Regions from separate parts of the Pseudoalteromonas sp. SCSIO 43101 genome, predicted to be linked through region 1. Evidence: predicted binding sites of a transcription regulator. Region 1 holds the regulator's gene; each other region holds the start of a gene.
The links. The regulator sigma-54, encoded in region 1, starts transcription at its own class of promoters, with help from an activator protein. The targets are predictions, from matches to a motif close to GTTGGCACGNNNNTNGNNT.

Region 1 (6,406 bases):
GTCCTCGGTGGCGGCAGCAATGTGCTCAGGTTCCATCTGCGCAATAATACCAAGACGTACATCTTCAGACAGTTCTTCTAGAACATCACCACGCACATCTGGATCAACCAGCTGCCAAAGCATACGACGAATTTTATGGGGAGAAGACTCAAGTAAAAGGGCTGTATCACAAGGCGCCGTTTTGGCTAACATACCGCGCACTTGAACAAATTGACCACTATTGAGTGACTTGGTCACTTGTTTGAGTTGTTGTAGTGGGTAATCTTGTTCAAAGGCTTCTGGCATTGGCGTCCTTACAACTGAAAAAAGTTTATATAGGCTGAGCAAATACAGCATAGTTGCTTTGTGGTGTATTTGCAGAGATATCGTCGCACTGTGATAAATTTATTAAGAGTTTTGCAACTTAGAAAAGCGAGCGATATAAAAGTAGGATATTTAAAGGGAATTTAAAATATCCTAATTAAGTTTACCGTAAATCTTGAAGGCTTAGCAAATGCTATTCTTGCTCGTGAAAGCGCTGTGCGATTAATTCACCGATTGCAGTTAATGCTGCATCAGCATCAGGGCCTTCACAAACGACTCTAACTTCTTTACCTTGACTGCTTTCAAGTAGCATTAATGCCAATACGCTGTCACCTTCAGCTTCTTTATCGTCTTGATAAAGCGTAATTTTAGCATCAAATTGTAGTGCTAATTGGGCTAAAACAGTGGCTGCGCGAGCATGTAAGCCGAGTTTGTTTTGAATTAAAAAGGTATCTTCAGCGCGCATTATAATAGTGCCTAATTAAATGTCTTGTTCACGGTGGCGAATTTTTACATTGTCATGGCTTTTAGCAAAACTCTCACCAATTGTTTGCGCTAAGTAAACAGAGCGATGTTGGCCACCAGTACAACCAATGGCAATGGTAAGGTAACTTCGGTTGTTACGCTCTAAATGTGGTAGCCATGTTTGTACAAATGTTTGAATTTGCCATGTGAACTTTTGCACTATGCTGTGGCTAGCTAAGTAATCTTTTACTGGTTGATCTAGACCCGTTAGCGGCTTCAAATCAGGTTCCCAGTGTGGGTTAGGTAAAAAACGTGCATCAAATACGTAATCAGCTTCTTTTGGAATACCGTGTTTAAAGCCGAAAGACATAAAAGTGATAATCAGTTTTTTATCCTTTTTACCCAAAATCTTTTCGCGAATTGATTCAGCTAACTGATGAACACTGAGATCTGTGGTATCAATCATAAAATCAGCACGAGTGATCAACACATCGAGTAAGACTTTTTCTTGTTTAATGGCCAGATCAAGTGGCAAAGAATCAATGGATAATGGGTGTAAACGACGAGTCTCTGAAAAGCGTTTTATCAGGGTTTGGTCATCACTGTCTAAGTAAAAAAGTGTTGGATTTGCGAAACCTGGAAGGTACTCAAGAATATCATTAAATTCTTGCTGCTCTTTTGGAAGGTTACGCACATCAATACTGACCGCTATTTTATCGTAGTTATCTGATACGCTACGCACGAGCGAAGGCAGTAAATTGACTGGAATATTATCAACGCAATAATAACCTAAGTCTTCAAGTACTCGTAAAGCGACCGATTTACCTGAGCCTGAGCGACCGCTGATAATGATTAATTCCATTTATGCCTCTGCTGATATAACCTGAAACAGTTGCTGATCGGTAGTAGCACTACGCAGCTGTTTACAAAACTCTTTATCTTTAAGTCTATCAGCAATTGTTGATAAGGTCTTTAGATGAAGCTGAGAGTCACCATCTGGTACGATGAGTGCTACAAAAATGTCAACAGGGCGATTATCAATTGCATCAAAATTGATTGGGGATTCACTCACTATGACAAACGCCTGAGGTTCATCGGCGCCACTCATTCGGCCATGTGGAATAGCAATACCTCGGCCAATACCAGTGCTACCTAGCTTCTCTCGGTTGAGTAAAGCATTTAGGATATCTTGTTGAGATAAATGAGGAAGCTGCTGGTGAGCCAGTTCGCTGATATATTCAAGAATTCTTTTTTTGCTATTAAAAAGGACCGCAGCTTTGCTGCAGTCCTGATTAGTAAGTGAACTTAGTTTCATAATTTAATGTCGAGCTAATTTCTCTTTGTGTTTAATGACTTGGCGATCAAGCTTATCGATCAACGAGTCAATGGCTGCGTACATATCTTGATGTTCTGTAGAAGCGAACAATTCGCCTCCGTTTACATGTAAAGTTGCTTCTGCTTTTTGGCTTAATTTTTCTACATCTAGAATGACATGAACATTATTAATATGGTCAAAATGCCTTTCTAGTTTCGCAAACTTGGTGTTTACATAGTCTCTTAATGAATCAGTGATTTCTACATGACGACCAGTTAAATTTAGTTGCATAAGCATTTTTCCTTCTATGTAAAACGTCTAAATCAAACTCTTACGCTGATTAGACGGAGGTATTGCTAGAGACTCACGATATTTTGCAATTGTACGTCTAGCTACTTTAATTCCTTGCTCAGCCAATATATCTGCAATTTTGCTATCACTCAATGGTTTAGCCGAGTTTTCTGCAGCGACTAACTTCTTGATTAAAGCGCGTATTGCTGTTGAAGAACACTCACCACCATTTTCAGTGCTGACATGGCTTGAGAAGAAATATTTCAACTCAAAAATACCCCTAGGGGTATGCATATATTTTTGCGTTGTTACTCGTGAAATCGTCGATTCATGCATTTCGACCATTTCAGCAACATCATTTAGCACCATCGGCTTCATTGCTTCTGGGCCATGCTCAAAGAAAGCTTGTTGTTGTTGAACGATACAGTTGGTCACTTTTAATAGTGTATCGTTACGGCTTTCTAAGCTCTTAATAAACCACTTTGCTTCTTGTAAGTGAGAGCGAATAAATTGGCTGTCGCTACTTGATTTAACAGAGCGAGACATAGCCGCATATTGGCTGTTCACTCTAATCTTTGGCATACTATCTGGGTTTAACTCAACCACCCAGCGACCTTTTACTTTTTTCACTGATACATCAGGTATGACGTACTCAGACTCTTCGCGTACTATGCTATCCGCAGGCTTAGGGTTTAAGCTGTGAATTAGCGTCATTACTTCTTTAAGCTCATTTTCTTTAAGCTTAGTCTTTTTCATCAAAGTTCGATAGTCGCGACTCGCTAATAATTCGATATGCTCAGATAAAACCATTTTAGTTTCAGCTAAATATGGCGTGTTTGCATCGAATTGGCGAAGTTGAATACACAGGCATTCCTGTAAACTACGCGCCCCAATACCGACAGGATCAAACAATTGAATTCTCTTTAGGACCGCTTCGACTTCATCAAGTTCGATTTCTTCTTCATCACTATTTTGATTAAAGCTCTCGACGATATCTTCACAGCTTACCGTTAAAATACCAGAGTCATCGATAGCCTCAACAATTGCCACAGCAATCGCTTCATCAGTCGGACTAAAGGGAGTTAGCTGTAATTGCCACATAAGGTATTCGTGAAGGGTTTCGGTCGATGCACCTTGATAAATAGATTCATCTTCTGGCATTGGCCCTGATGATGTTGATGGAGCGGCACTCATGTACTCATCCCATGTAACATCCATGGCTAAATCGTCACTTACAGTGTCTTTATTTAGAGCATCACTGCTTTCTTGTTCATATTCGCTAGGTGCTTCGTCTGCAGAAGCGCTGACTTGCACATCGTCAGATTCAGCTTTTTGCTCATTTTTGCCGATGCTTTCTTCGTTGTAATCCGCTTCTTCCACTTCAAGTAAAGGGTTACTATCTAGCGCCTCTTGAATTTCTTGTTGGAGATCCAATGTACTGAGCTGCAACAAACGAATAGCTTGTTGCAGTTGTGGAGTCATTGTAAGTTGCTGGCCCATGCGCAGCTGTAATGATTGCCTCATGTATCCCTAACAATCCTTTTTTTAAGTTATCGATAACTGTGCAAAGACAGTTAAGTTATTATCGATTTATTGTCATTGTTATAAGTCTAGCAGATGCTCTAGTCGGTGGCGTAATGGTTACAGCCTAAATTGCTCGCCTAGATAAACATCGCGTACAGTTTGGTCAGCTAATACGTGCTCAGGTGTGCCTGATGCAATTAGCTCCCCATGAGAAACAATGTAGGCTTTTTCACAAACATCAAGGGTTTCTCGAACATTATGGTCAGTAATTAGTACACCAATACCACGATTTTTTAGGTGCTCAATAATTTTCTTTATATCTAACACTGAAATTGGATCAACACCAGCAAAAGGCTCATCTAAAAGGATAAATTTAGGATTAGCGGCTAATGCGCGAGCAATTTCAACGCGGCGACGTTCACCACCAGATAGCGCCATACCTTGACTATCACGGATGTGTTGGATGCTAAATTCATCTAATAAGCTATTTAGAGTTTCTTCCCGCGTGGTTTTATTTAGATCTTTACGAGTCTCTAAAATAGCCATCAAGTTTTGGTAAACTGTTAACTTTCGAAAAATCGAAGATTCTTGCGGTAGATAACCAATACCCAACCTCGCACGGCTGTGCATTGGCAAAAGGGTAATATCGTTATCATCGATGCTAATTTTACCTTTGTCGCTCGGAACTAGGCCTACAATCATGTAAAAAGTCGTGGTTTTACCAGCACCATTTGGGCCAAGCAAGCCAACAATACTGCCTGCTTCAACTTCCAGACCGACATTTTTAACCACTTGGCGGCCTTTGTAGCTCTTAGCTAAAAGCTCTGCTTTTAATGTGCTCATGGTTGGCCTTTATTGTCTTTTTTATTTTCAACAGGTACTAAAATAGTGTGTACACGATCTGATGAGTTTTCGTCTTTTTCAGCACTGATAAGCTGCTGAGCCATATCATAGGTAATGCTTTTCGCTGTTACTTTTTGACCAGCTTGGGTAACTTCAGCTTCACCGTTTAAGGTTAAGAAGCGTTTCGCAACATCATAACGAACTTCTTCAGCACTGGCGCTCATTACGGAACCATCCGTTTGTTTTTCTTCGAAGTAAGCTGGTTTGCCTGTTGCAATAATTAGCTCTACAGTACCTTCGGTATCACCGCCGTGTGCTTCAAGACGTTCTGCTGTAATACGACGATTACCATGCACGATCTCTACGTTACCTTCAAATATGCCAACGCCATCTTTTAGTTTACCAACTTGGCGATCTGAGCTAATGCTAATTTGTGCGCCAGTTTGCTCGGCAGCGGTGCCGGAAAACGCAATCAATAAGCTTGGGATCAGGAGTAATTTCTTCAGTTTATTGGTCATAGTATATGGTTCGTGTATGGTTAGTTAACTCAACAATTTCGGTTTTTAAATCGGCTTTTAAGCCTTTACCGGTAATCTTTAAATTCGGTCCTGTTAGTGTTACAGGTTGCTTTGAAAACATGGTCATTTTATTAATGTCGACATTAATGTTTTCTGCTTTTATATCTTCGATCATACCGTTATGGGTTAAGTTTTTAGCAACTACATCCCCTTCAAAAATCAGCTGATCATTTTCGTATAAAGTGGCTTCTTTGGCTTTTACTTGCCAAACCTGCTGGTCGCCATAAATAGTAAATACAGGTTGCTCAAAAAAGGTAAACCCTAATTGTTGATACAACTCCATTTTAGCCGCAGCTACTTTATGACTGATTTTTCCTTGCTCGTCATAAGCAGTTTGCTTTAACGCCACCGCAGTGTAATCAGGCGTTGCAATGATCTCGTCTTCACTAGTTATTGTGTCTGCTGATTGATTAAAGTACGGATACCACAACCACACCATGCAACAAACAAAAACAACACTCAGTAAAATACGGGCTATATTCATGCGCTGGTTCCATCGCTAGTTAACGGCTTACCGTTTTCTAACATCAGTAAATCAGTTAATTCACGCACGGCTCCAAAGCCACCTGGTAATAATGTGGTGTAATGAGCCAGCTTTTTAATTAGTGGGTGTGCGTCGTTAACAGCAACAGCAAACCCTACTTTTTCCATTACTGGTAAGTCTGGACCATCATCACCAATATAGGCAATTTGCTCATCAGTTAGCCCCAGTTTATCCTTTAACTCTTGATAAGCAATTAGCTTATCTTCTTGTCCCTGATAAATGTGCTGAACTGTTAGGCTAGTCATTCGCTGCTGAACTATTTGTGAATGGCGGCCAGTAATGACTGCCACTTCAAAACCACTATTTATGAGCGCTTTAATACCAAAGCCATCTTTTGTATTGAATGCTTTAAGTTCTTCGCCATCATTGCCTAAATAAATTCGGCCATCAGAAAAAACACCATCAATATCGCAGATTAGCAATTTTACTTTTTGTGCGCGCTGACTCACATCAGGGCTAAGAGGCTGGTAAAGCTCGGCGAATGTCATTGCTTAAAGAACTCCTGCTTTTAATAGGTCTTGCATATTAAGGGCACCAATAGGC
Region 2 (6,406 bases), 320 kb from region 1:
CCCAGCTAACATAAACACGAGCACCGCACCGGGGGACACACCACTGAATAATAAGCCTGCCGCAATAGGTGTCGATGCAGTCGCACAGATGTACATAGGAATACTGATTAAAATGACCACCAGCATCGCAAGGATGCCATTACCCCACTGGCTTAAATAAGATTCTGGTACATAAGTTTGTACTAGAGCAGCAAAGAATAAACCGATCATTAACCAGATCATGGTGTCTTCAAGCAGCTTGTTACAACTAAAACTCACCGCGCGTTTCAGTTTGCTAAAACGACTTTCAACGGTTTTAGTTGAGTGCTCACTGCTACAACAGCTTTTCTGCGAAGGTGCTTCTTTTTCTGTTGAGCAACTGTGTTGCTGACCCTGTGTTGGTTGCAGTTCCTTGCTACTACAACAGCTTGTTTTTTTAACAGGCTCAGGTTCTTTAAGCGTTTGCTTATTACAACAACTTTGCGCGGGCTTAACAGGTGCCTCTTTGCTGCAACAGCTTGATGCGGTCATAGGCTCTGGTTGTTTACTGCTACAACAAGAGTCTGTTTTAGTGCTTTCTTTATTTGGTATTGTGCTTTGCTGTTGATGAAGTTCACTGTCTTTACCTACTAAAACACCTGCCACAATCGCACTGCATACGGCTGCAATAGGGCGAATCACCGCCATAAATGGACCTAATAACACATAAGATACGGAGACCGAATCGACCCCAGTTTCAGGAGTTGATACCAAAAATGCTGTGGTGGCACTTTTTGACGCCCCCGCTCTTCTTAAACCAATTGCCGCAGGGATTACGCCACATGAACACAGTGGCATTGGGGCACCAATAAAGGCCGCTTTCACTGTGGTCCATAAGCCTTCTTTGCCTAAATGGCGATTAAGAAAGTTGGCAGGCAAATACACATTTAAAAGACCTGCGATGAATAAGCCTAGCATTAACCAAGGTGCTGAGAGTAAAAACAGGTGCCAAAAATTAATGAGTAAGTCCATCGATATCCTCCAGCGTCGTTAGTATCGAACAGTTTTCAGCAGGTTCTTCACCGCCACAACATTTATCTGCCAATAATGAAAGTGAGTCATAAAAGCGAGTAAGCTCTGCAATTCTTTGTGCAACGAGATCACGTTTTTGTAACGTCATCTCTTTAACTTCATGGCAAGAGTGCTGATCTTTATGAAATTTAATCTGAAGTAGCTCTTTAATCTCAGCCAAACTAAAGCCAACATTCTTTGCTCTGAGAATAAAAGCCATTTGCTTATAATCATCCTCAGAGTAAAAACGATATCCTACGTCTGAACGCGAACTTGGCGTTAACAAACCATGCTTTTCGTAGTACCTTAGCGTATCTGTTGAGACACCCAACTGACGGGCAAACTCACCTATTTTCATCACCGTCTCCATTGTGAAGCGTTTATTTATTATGCTCACTATAAACCTTGGAGTACACCCCAAGGTCAAGCAATAAATTAAAAAAGGAAAGCACATGAATATTACTGTCCTTGATGCAGCGACATTAGCCAACACTTCGTTAGATGCCTTAGCGCAATTAGGTAAATTAACCTGTTATGACTTAACCAGCCAAGAACAAGTTGTTGAGCGCAGCCAAGATGCAGATGTAGTTATCAGTAATAAAGTGGTGATTGATCAGCACGCCATGGCTAAGCTGACTAAATTAAAACTCATTTGCGTTGCAGCCACAGGTACTAACAACATTGACTTAGAGGCGGCTAAGAAGCATAACATTGCAGTGACAAATGTAGCGGGCTATTCAACACCAAGTGTGGTGCAACATACCTTTACTCTAATCACTAATTTATTGGGTAATACTCACAGATACATTAATGATTGTCAGCAAGGCTTATGGCAAAAAAGCCCGATGTTTTGTCGCCTAGATTACAGCTTTAATGAAATTGCCAGCAAAACATTGGCAATTGTTGGTTATGGGTCACTGGGTAAAGCCGTTGCCGACGTAGCACGAGTCTTTGGTGCCAAAGTCATCATCAGTGAGCGTAAAGGCCAAGCACCTCGTGAAGGTCGCGTCAGTTTTAATGACGCCCTAAAAACAGCGGATATTATTAGTGTTCACTGCCCGCTAACTGATGAAACTCGCAACCAAATAGCCGCGGAAGAGTTAAGAATGATGAAACCGTCAGCCATCATTATTAATACCGCCCGTGGTGGTATCATCAATGAAGCTGATTTAGCAGATGCATTGGCTAATAATATCATTGCTGGAGCTGGTGTTGATGTACTCAGCAAAGAACCCGCAGAGCAATCAAACCCGCTAGCACTCTACAAAGGGTCAAACCTATTGCTCACGCCTCACATCGCATGGGCAAGCCAAGAGTCTATTGTTCGCTTAGTTAACGAAATAGCTTTAAATATTCAGGCATTTAATCAGGGCGAGATGCGTAACAGGTTGGTCTAAAAGGCAATATATTAGTCAATAGAGCTAAGTAGTTAGTGACTTTTTACTTAGCCCCATTGCGCAAAATAACATTAACCCAATGATTTTATTAGAAATAAAATTTTTGGCAAGCAGTTTGCTATCAAGGTTTAACTATAAAACAATTTCTTAGGGATAAAAAACATGAAAAAAGCACTTCTAATTGCCGCTCTAACTGCACCATTTTTAACTGGCTGTGTCATCGCTGTTTCTGACGGTGAAGCCGACACTCATTGGGCTGGTAGTTCTTCTAGCTGGGAAAAACAGCATAAAAGTAACCGTGAAGTGATTTCTAATCTCGCATTAGATACAAGCTACCAAACCGTATTAAACAAACTGAATACACCTAACTTTACCGAGTTGTTAAAGCAAGGTGATGATGTTTATCAGGTATTATTCTATGTAACACATAGCATTCATTCTGATGGCAAGATGACTAAAGACGAGTGTACGCCACTCGTATTTAAAAATGATAAGTTAATTGGTGTGGGTGATACAATTTATAAATCGCTAAGTAACGGCTAATTAGCAAGCTAAAGTTAAGAGTAGGCTTTGCCTACTCTGATTCATTTACAGCGATCATTCTCGATACAATTTGATCTCGCCCGGCATCTTTAGCCTGATAAAGACCTAAATCAGCCTCTTCTAGCAAGGTTTGTTCTGCATAAACCTGACCATTTTCTGTGGTCGCAATACCAATACTAATTGTGACATGGTCGGCATTTAGCGACGCTTTGTGTAGAATGTTTAACTCATTCACTGCATTTCGTAGTTTATTTGCAAACGAGATAGCCTCATTGGCAAAGGTATTTGGAAGTACCGCAGCAAACTCTTCACCACCATAACGAGCAACAAAGTCACTGCCTCGCTCACACGCCCCAACTAAGGCATGAGCAATTTTTTTTAAGCAGTCATCACCTGCACGATGGCCATAGCAATCGTTGTAACGTTTAAAATGATCGACATCCATTAATAACACTGATAACGGAGTTTGATCTCGACGACACCGGCGCCACTCTCGCGCTAAGTTTTCATCCAAATAACGTCTATTTGGGATCTCAGTTAAGCCATCAATTGAGGCGAGCATTTCGAGTAAGTCATTTTTTTGTTTGATCAGCAGCTGATTGCGTACACGGGCACGAACGATAGCAGCACTAAATGGTTTCGTGATGTAATCCATCGCGCCTAATTCAAGGCCCTTAGCTTCGTCATCATGGCTGGTATTTGCAGAAATGAATATAACAGGCAACATACTGGTGGCAGCGTTTTCTTTTAACTTAGTTAGCACTTCATAACCGTCAATGCCTGGCATCACAATATCCAAGATCAATAAATCAACAGTCTCCGTTTTTAAAAACGTCAGTGCTTTTTCGCCACTCTCTACACAAAAAACATCATAGTCTTGCTGTAATGTTTTCTCTAATACCAAGCGATTTAACGGATCGTCATCAACAATCAGTACCTTGGCTCTTTTCAACATCAGTAGATCCTTGTTCAATGATAAATGCAATGACCTGTTTTATTTGCCATTGCAATTCATCATTTAATTGCTCGGGCAATTCGCCATCTGCTTTAAGCCTAGCTTCACATTGTTGTGCGCACGCTGACAATCGCTTAAAACCAAGATTGCCAGCTGATCCTTTAACATTATGAACTACACGAACCAACTCATTGGTAGTTTTTAATGTAGAGATTTGTAATAGCTGCTCAGCTGCCATAGTCGCAAACTTCGACAACATAGTTAATACTAACTTAGTATTATTTGCAAACTGAGACATTATAAAAGCTTGATCAAAAAAGACTTCTTTTGGCCTATCCAACTCACTCATTGCTAAAAATAATTTACTGGCAACAATAGGTTTAGTGAGATGCTTATTCATACCGGCCGAAATAGAATGCTCAATATCTTCGCTTTCACTGTGTGCAGTGAGTGCATAAATAGGCATTTGCTCTTTAGTGAAAGACTGACGAATAATACGCGTTGCCTGACAACCATCCATTTCTGGCATCTGAATATCCATAAAAATGAGATCAGGTCTGAGGCTTTTTGCCAGCTCAATGCCTTTTTCACCACTGTGTGCACACACAACAGTGACATCAATTTGCTCTAAAATGCTTTTAATAATGCTTAAATTTAGTGGATTATCATCCACAGCAAGTACTAAAAGTCCAGATAGATCAGTACTAGAAGGCAATGAAACCAGCTCTTTTTTCACAGGCTCTACGGCTTTATCGAGCTGCAAGCAAAAGCAAAATTCACTGCCTTTGCCTTTTTCACTTTCAAGCTTAATTTCGCCTCCCATCAAAGCAACTTCGTATTTAACAATCGCTAAACCTAAACCAACCCCCTGATGAGAGCGCGTTAATGATTCATCGCCTTGGGTAAATGCATCAAATAAGCGGCTTTGATCGGCCTTACTAATACCAATACCGGTGTCTTTGACTGTAAAACAAATAAGTTGCTGCTCAGCAGATTCCTCCACCAGCATTAAGTTTAATGTCACTGTACCTTGCTCGGTGAATTTTACTGCGTTAGTGAGTAGGTTAGCTAATACTTGCTGCAAGCAAATTTGATCACCAACCAAGTTATCACTAATACTTTGGTCACATTTGACTTTAAACTCGATATTTTTATTCGCACATAAGGGAGCTGTGATCCCCTGACAGTAATCGATTAAATCAGGCACACTAAAAGGGGCTTTATTAAGTTGTACTTGCGAGCTTTCAGCGCGGGCAAAATCTAGCATACGATTTAATAAGGTAAGCAAGCTATTGGCTGCAGATTTTGCTTGCTCGGCATGGTTACGCTGCGGCTGTGTTAACCCTTGCAGTGCAATCACATCAATTAAGCCTAGTACAGCATTAAGTGGTGTGCGTATTTCATGACTTAGGTTAGCTATAAAACGGCTTTTAGCTAATGTTGCTCGCTCTGCATCATCTTTTGCTTGCACTAAATCCGTCACATCCTGTACATGAACAACATAGTAATCGGGTGTTTGCTCAGCATTCCAAACTAATGACACGCTAATTTGTAACCACCGCTGTTGCTCTTGCTGCTCAAGACTAAAGTGATAAACTTTTTTCTTCTCATGCAGTAACTCTGTCAAGGTATCCTTTAGCGTCTGATAAGATGGCTCTGCAAATAAGTCTATTAATTTGAGGTCATTGGCGTTTTCAATTGCAAAGATTCTACGTGCTGCTTTATTTGCTTGCAGCACCTGATCTTCAAGCGAAACCAACAGCACTCCATTAGCAGCATATTCCATAGCACTGCGTAATTTAGCTTCAGAGCTTTGTAATGCATTAAGCGCATTATGCTGCTCGGTAATATCACGACCAATCGCCATAGTGCCAAGAAATTGCTGATGCTCGTTGTAAAATGGCACAATGCTAAACAGATAACTACTATCTTCTGTGGTCAATCTTTTTTGATAAGCTTGGCGGTCTTTAAGCACTTGCTTTTCAAGCTCGTTTAATTCGCCGTTATCATCACTAATATCACATAATTGCTGGCCCACTAACTTCTCTTGTGGCAAGCCAATATAACGCTCATACGCCTTATTACAGCCTAAAAACGAGCCATCGATATTCTTAAAGTAAATAAGATCCGGCACGTTATTTAGCATAGTATTTAATAACGCTAAGTGACGCTCTTTCGCATCAATACTACGGCGCAATTGTTTTGACTTTACCTGTACTTGGGAATCAAGCGCTTTATTTGCCTCTTGTAAGGATTGAACGAGCTCCTCATTACGACTAAACACCTTTTTCACACGGCTGAACCAAGGCTGCCAATCAACAGGAATCCGATAATGAACTAACGCTTGTTTGCCTTCATCATGCTGCTCAAGGTAATTCATTAAGTGCGTCATCGGTTTTACAAAAATGCGCTGACTCAACCAAAAAACAGCGCTGAACATCATCACTAAAAAAACACTCAAAAATGCGAACTCTAAAAAGAT
Region 3 (6,406 bases), 260 kb from region 1:
CTTAGCACAATATAAAGTCGTTTATCAGTATCATATTGTTTGAAAACTGCGCGGCCCTGTTTGACCAAATATAAATGACTGAAGGACTCTAATAACACTTGTCGCTCACTGAGAGTAAACTCCCTAAAAAACGGCAATCTGTTAATAATTTCCATTTGTTTAATGAGTGGAATGTGCTCGATTAAATTCATTGACTCACATCGGTATAGCTTAAAATTAGCTAATATTGCGCTCTTTTAGCTTGCGGGTCAATGTATTGCGACCCCAGCCAATCTTTACTGCGGCTTCTTGCTTGTGGCCAGCACAGTTGGCAAGAGCTGTTTTAATCAAGCGAGTTTCAAGTTGAGCTTGAATGGCTGGCCAAATATTTTCTTTGCCTTGCTTAAGTTCAAGGTTAAGCCATTGTTGAAATGCATCCAGCCAATCACCTTCTTGCTCAGTAGGCTCGACAGCAACAATCTCCGGTGGTAAATCTTGTTCACTGATAAGCTCACCCGGTGCCATTACGGTTAACCAGCGGCAGGTATTCTCTAGTTGTCGCACGTTACCAGGCCAATTAAACAAGCGAAGTTGCTCTGTGGCTTTTGGGCTTAATATTTTGCTTTCAACTTGTAGCTCTTTGGCACTTTTATGTAAAAAGTGTTGTGCTAGTCGTTCAATATCTTCAGTACGTTCGCGTAGGGCAGGTAAACGTAAGCGCACAACATTCAAACGATGAAATAAATCGTCACGAAATTTGCCTTGTTTTACTAAATCTTCTAGATTCTGATGCGTAGCAGCAATAATACGTACATCAACTTTAATGCTTTGATGACCACCAACACGATAAAACTCGCCATCAGCTAAAACGCGCAATAAACGTGTTTGTACGTCGAGTGGCATGTCACCAATTTCATCTAAAAATAAGGTGCCGCCATTTGCTTGCTCGAAGCGGCCTTTACGGATGCTGTCTGCCCCTGTAAATGCGCCTTTTTCGTGACCAAATAGCTCTGACTCTACTAACTCTTTAGGAATTGCAGCCATATTCAGGGCGATGAATTGGTTTTCTTTGCGTGGGCTGTGATTATGAAGGGCACTGGCGACAAGCTCTTTACCTGTCCCTGACTCACCGTTAATCAACACACTCATACTTGATGCTGATAATTTACCAATCGCGCGAAACACCTCCTGCATAGCGGGTGCTTCACCTATTATATGTGCATTAGTTTGTGGTGCTTGTTTTCGCTTAGTTTTTTTCGTGGAATTAGCTCGGCATGCACTTTCTACCAGCGCTACAGCTTCATCTAAGTCAAACGGTTTGGCAAGGTACTCAAATGCGCCTTTTTGGAATGCATTAACCGCCGAATCTAAGTCAGAGTGAGCAGTCATGATGATCACCGGTAAGCCCGGGTTTTGTTCAGCAATGGTTTCAAGTAACGCCATACCATCCATACCTGGCATACGCACATCAGATACCAATACCGTGGGCTGGCTAAACTTTAATGCATTAAGCACATCTTGTGCGTTTGCATAGCTTTCAGTTTCAAATCCTGCACGTGCCAACGCTTTTTCTAGTACAAAGCGAATTGAGGCATCATCATCAACTAACCAGACTGTTTTCATGACTACTCCAAAAAACCATTAATCCGTAAAAGGCAAATAGATATTAAACTCTGTATGGCCTGGCCAACTGTCACAATCAATGTGGCCGTCATGTTGGTCAACCAAGGTTTGCGCTATCGATAAACCAAGCCCTGATCCATTTTCTTTGTTGGTGATCATTGGGTAGAACAAGGTTTCACGTAAACTCTTGTCTATACCTGGGCCGTTATCTGAAATTTGTATCAGCAAGGTCTTTTTCGGTGCTTTACCAGGGCGTCTGTGTTGATGATTGATGCGGGTTTTTATTCTTATCTCACCACCATCAACGAGTGCCTGTTGTGCATTACGAATAATGTTCAGTACCACTTGTTGAATTTTACTTTGATCGATGTACACGCTTGGTATACTTGGATCATAGTCTTTCACTAAAGTGATATTGGCATTGTTGTCTAACATGCTCAGTTTAATCACTGACTCTAAAGCTTGGTGAATATTGCCATAAGATTTATGTGGCAATTGATTCGGACCAAGTAAACGGTCTACAAGCTCGCGTAAACGGTCGGCTTGTTCAATGATTAATTCAGCACATTGATCTCGTTCTTGCTGATCAACCTCATACTGCAATAATTGCGCCGCTCCGCGAATTCCACCTAAAGGATTTTTAATTTCGTGTGCTAAACCACGAATTAAGTTTCGTGCAGCTTGATATTGATGCATTTGATTAGAGGCTTGATCGTGACGGATTTCATCATCCATTTGACGGCATTCGAACAATATATAGTGACTATCGTTGTGACTTATACGTCGTGTACTAATGGTCAATTTTGCATGACGAGAATCAACGAACACTACGTCAGCTCTATGCTGATGGCAATCGACACCATCGAATAATGAATACTGAGCTATGCGCTTTAAGTCTATTGAGTGGTAGTTAAATAAGTTGTCGAAAGGTTGATTGATGATTCGCTTCGGGCCTAAACCTAAAAGCTCACTGGCGCTATCATTGGCATAAACCAGTTTAAAATCATGGTCGAGTAGAATAACGGCAGTACTTAAATTTTTCCAAATACTGTCGAGCAATTCAGAATTAAAGTGTGTATCACTGAGCATGGTTGCACCATTTTAGTGCGTTTCGATTTATTGCAGCTTAGCATATTCTTTTTGCGTTGCGAGACGTTAAGTTGAAATATTAGTTTCCACTAATTACAGAAGCTCTATGCATGAAAAAGGTGCTGATTGGGCTAACCGAAACGAGTTTATTATTAGCATCATAAAGTTTTGCTTGTAATGTGTGTTCACCGCGGTTGACCTCTCTTAGTGCAAAGGTCGTACTATTACTAGGTTCACTATGGGGCGTACCGTCAAGTAAAAGCTGTACTTTAAACCCTGTTTCAAAGCGTGGGCTAATTCGCGCAGTAACGTATACTGAGCCGGTATTTTCGCGAACAGTGGCTTCGTTTTTAGGAGATGAAATACTGACTTTAAATTTAATAGGTGTGGTGTTTGGCGCGCCCCTATCAAGTATACTGGTATCGGTAGCTGGCATAGTCAAATTTTGGGTATTTATTTTTACTTCGATAGCACCAGGTCGCGGTGTATCAGAAAATACTAAAACGCCGTTCTTATCTTTCCAAGAATATACTTTTTGCGCTGCGCTATAGCCAAAAAAGCTTATAAAAATCAGCAATAATACTAATAAAGTTGTGCTTTTCACCCTGCAACCCTGCATTTTTTATTTAAATAAAACTGTAGAGTAGAACCCGCTCAATTACCATTAAAAAAGCCCGCAAAGCGGGCTTGAGAACACACATTTATTATCTTTCAGATAATTCTGATACAGCGTTAAATTAAACGCTGTAGTACATTTCGAACTCAACTGGGTGAGTTGTCATGTTAAGCTTTTCAACTTCTTGGCTCTTAAGAGCAATGTAAGCATCGATTAGGTCATCAGTGAACACACCACCTTGAGTTAAGAACTCACGGTCAGCGTCTAGTGATGCAAGTGCTTCAGATAAAGAAGATGCAACTTGTGGGATCTCAGCAGCTTCTTCAGCAGGTAGATCGTACAAGTCTTTGTCCATTGCATCGCCAGGGTGGATCTTGTTTTTGATACCGTCAAGGCCCGCCATAAGCATTGCTGAGAATGCTAAGTATGGGTTTGCTGTTGGATCAGGGAAACGAATTTCGATACGACGTGCTTTTGCAGACGGTACCACTGGAATACGGATTGAAGCAGAACGGTTACGTGCAGAGTATGCAAGCATTACTGGTGCTTCGAAGCCTGGAACTAGGCGCTTGTATGAGTTAGTAGACGCGTTAGCAAATGCGTTGATTGCTTTAGCGTGCTTGATGATACCACCGATGTAGTAAAGAGCTTCTTCAGAAAGGCCAGCGTATTTGTCACCAGCGAAGATGTTTACACCATCTTTACCTAAAGATTGGTGACAGTGCATACCTGAACCGTTATCACCTACAATTGGCTTAGGCATGAAAGTCGCTGTTTTACCATATAAGTGAGCCATGTTATGGATAACATATTTCATCTCTTGGATTTCGTCAGCTTTTAATACCATTGTATTGAAGCGCGTTGCGATTTCATTTTGACCTGCAGTTGCTACTTCATGGTGGTGAGCTTCTACAACTTGACCAAGTTCTTCAAGAACTAAACAAGTTGCTGAACGCCAGTCTTGTGATGAATCAACAGGTGAACACGGGAAGTAACCGCCTTTAACACCTGGACGGTGACCCATGTTGCCACCTTCGTAATCTTTATCTGAGTTCCAAGCTGCTTCTACAGAATCGATTTTATACATAGAACCAGACATGTCTGATTTGTACTTAACATCGTCAAATAGGAAGAATTCTGGTTCAGGGCCGAATAACACAGTGTCAGCAATACCTGTAGAACGCATGTATTCTTCAGCGCGTTTTGCAACAGAGCGCGGGTCACGCTCGTAACCTTGAAGTGTTGAAGGCTCAACTACGTCACAACGTATGATTAGTGTAGCTTCTTCAGAAAACGGGTCCATTTTTGCAGACTCAGGCACAGGCATAAGTACCATGTCTGATTCATTGATACCTTTCCAACCAGCAATTGAAGAACCGTCAAACATTTTGCCGTCTTCGAAGAAATCTTCATCAATTTGGTGATGAGGAATAGAAACATGCTGTTCTTTACCTTTGGTATCAGTAAAGCGTAAATCAATGAACTTAACGTCATTTTCTTTGATAAAATCTAAAACCGATTGTGACATGTGTCCTCCAATTGTTGGGTTTTATTTTTGCTGCATTATTGCTTTTCGCTATTGTAAGCTGGTTTCGTGCCATGTTTTTAACACATTGTTTAGGCTTATAAAAATAAACACGGCTCAGTTTTGTTAACTCTTCAAGCACCAAGTTGGTGCACAAAAAGTTCATTGTGGTGCATAAAAAGTGCAACCTTATTTTTGCACAATTATTGCGCGTGCCAATTTTTCTGCTACGAACACGATTTAGTGCCAAAATATGGTTCAAAAACTAAATTTTCGCCAGTTTTGCGTTCAGATTCACTTTAATTTTCATAAATTTGTCATTTATAAAACAGATACTTATAAAAAGCCTGAAGAAAGTTTATAAATTTATATTGGATAAACTTTCATCCATGCCATTATTAAGGGATAATATGCGCCCTTTTAAATCCTATGCTGGGACATCTGGTGAAAACGCAGGTGACTGCGTAGATCTTGCAGGATCAATGAGATTCAATTTCTCTGAGAAAAAATATGAGCATCGAAAAGTTAAGAAATATAGCGATTATCGCCCACGTTGACCACGGTAAAACAACTTTGGTTGATAAACTGCTTGAGCAATCAGGCACATTAGAAACGCGCGGCGGTAACGAAGAGCGCGTAATGGACTCAAACGACATTGAGAAAGAGCGTGGTATTACCATTTTAGCTAAGAACACAGCTATTTCTTGGAACGACTACCATATCAATATCGTAGACACCCCAGGACACGCCGACTTCGGTGGTGAAGTAGAGCGCGTACTTTCGATGGCTGACTCAGTATTACTACTTGTTGATGCTCAAGAAGGTCCAATGCCGCAAACGCGTTTCGTAACGCAAAAAGCATTCGCACAAGGTTTAACGCCGATTGTTGTTATCAACAAAATCGACAAACCAGGTGCACGTCCTGACTGGGTTATGGACCAAGTTTTCGATTTATTCGATAACCTAGGTGCAACTGATGAACAGTTAGACTTTAAAGTCATCTATGCATCAGCGATCAACGGCTGGGCAACAATGGATTTAGACGAGCCATCAGATAACATGGAACCAATGTTCAAGATGATCGTTGACGAAGTATCTCCACCGGATGCAGATCCTGAAGGTGCTTTCCAAATGCAAATTTCTCAGCTTGACTACAACTCATACATCGGTGTTATCGGTGTAGGTCGTATCAAGCGTGGTACTGTTCGTCCTAACCAACAAGTAACAATTGTTAGTGCAGACGGTACTAAGCGTAACGGTAAAGTTGGCCAAGTAATGAGCTACTTAGGCCTTGAGCGTCATGAAGCAGAATCTGCAGGCGCGGGTGACATCATTGCTATCACAGGTCTTGGTGAGCTGAAAATCTCAGACACTATCTGTGATGTAAATACCGTTGAAGCATTACCACCGCTAAGCGTTGATGAGCCTACAGTAACAATGACGTTCTCTGTAAACACATCACCATTTGCTGGTAAAGAAGGTAAATTCGTAACTTCACGTAACATCCTTGAGCGTTTACAAGCTGAGCTTGTACACAACGTAGCACTACGTGTTGAAGAAACTGACAATCCAGA

Region 2: the regulator sigma-54 is predicted to act here: its motif matches at 2,529-2,547, upstream of J8Z25_RS03570 (DUF3192 domain-containing protein).
Region 3: the regulator sigma-54 is predicted to act here: its motif matches at 4,891-4,909, upstream of glnA (glutamate--ammonia ligase).

What each region holds. Positions count from the first base shown of each region.
Region 1 covers NZ_CP072673.1:429,029-435,434, forward strand. Annotated here, with positions in the region: gene mgtE (magnesium transporter) at 1-285, opposite strand, end outside; gene J8Z25_RS02075 (HPr family phosphocarrier protein) at 497-769, opposite strand; gene rapZ (RNase adapter RapZ) at 785-1,630, opposite strand; gene ptsN (PTS IIA-like nitrogen regulatory protein PtsN) at 1,631-2,083, opposite strand; gene hpf (ribosome hibernation promoting factor) at 2,087-2,374, opposite strand; gene J8Z25_RS02095 (RNA polymerase factor sigma-54) at 2,402-3,898, opposite strand; gene lptB (LPS export ABC transporter ATP-binding protein) at 4,016-4,741, opposite strand; gene lptA (lipopolysaccharide transport periplasmic protein LptA) at 4,738-5,259, opposite strand; gene lptC (LPS export ABC transporter periplasmic protein LptC) at 5,249-5,803, opposite strand; gene kdsC (3-deoxy-manno-octulosonate-8-phosphatase KdsC) at 5,800-6,351, opposite strand; gene J8Z25_RS02120 (KpsF/GutQ family sugar-phosphate isomerase) at 6,355-6,406, opposite strand, start outside.
Region 2 covers NZ_CP072673.1:745,013-751,418, reverse strand. Annotated here, with positions in the region: gene J8Z25_RS03585 (SO_0444 family Cu/Zn efflux transporter) at 1-990, opposite strand, end outside; gene zntR (Zn(2+)-responsive transcriptional regulator) at 974-1,387, opposite strand; gene J8Z25_RS03575 (D-2-hydroxyacid dehydrogenase) at 1,482-2,426, shown strand; gene J8Z25_RS03570 (DUF3192 domain-containing protein) at 2,589-2,969, shown strand; gene J8Z25_RS03565 (GGDEF domain-containing response regulator) at 3,001-3,924, opposite strand; gene J8Z25_RS03560 (response regulator) at 3,893-6,406, opposite strand, start outside.
Region 3 covers NZ_CP072673.1:166,746-173,151, forward strand. Annotated here, with positions in the region: gene J8Z25_RS00835 (Crp/Fnr family transcriptional regulator) at 1-191, opposite strand, end outside; gene ntrC (nitrogen regulation protein NR(I)) at 217-1,602, opposite strand; gene glnL (nitrogen regulation protein NR(II)) at 1,621-2,691, opposite strand; gene J8Z25_RS00850 (DUF4124 domain-containing protein) at 2,771-3,295, opposite strand; gene glnA (glutamate--ammonia ligase) at 3,429-4,835, opposite strand; gene typA (translational GTPase TypA) at 5,343-6,406, shown strand, end outside.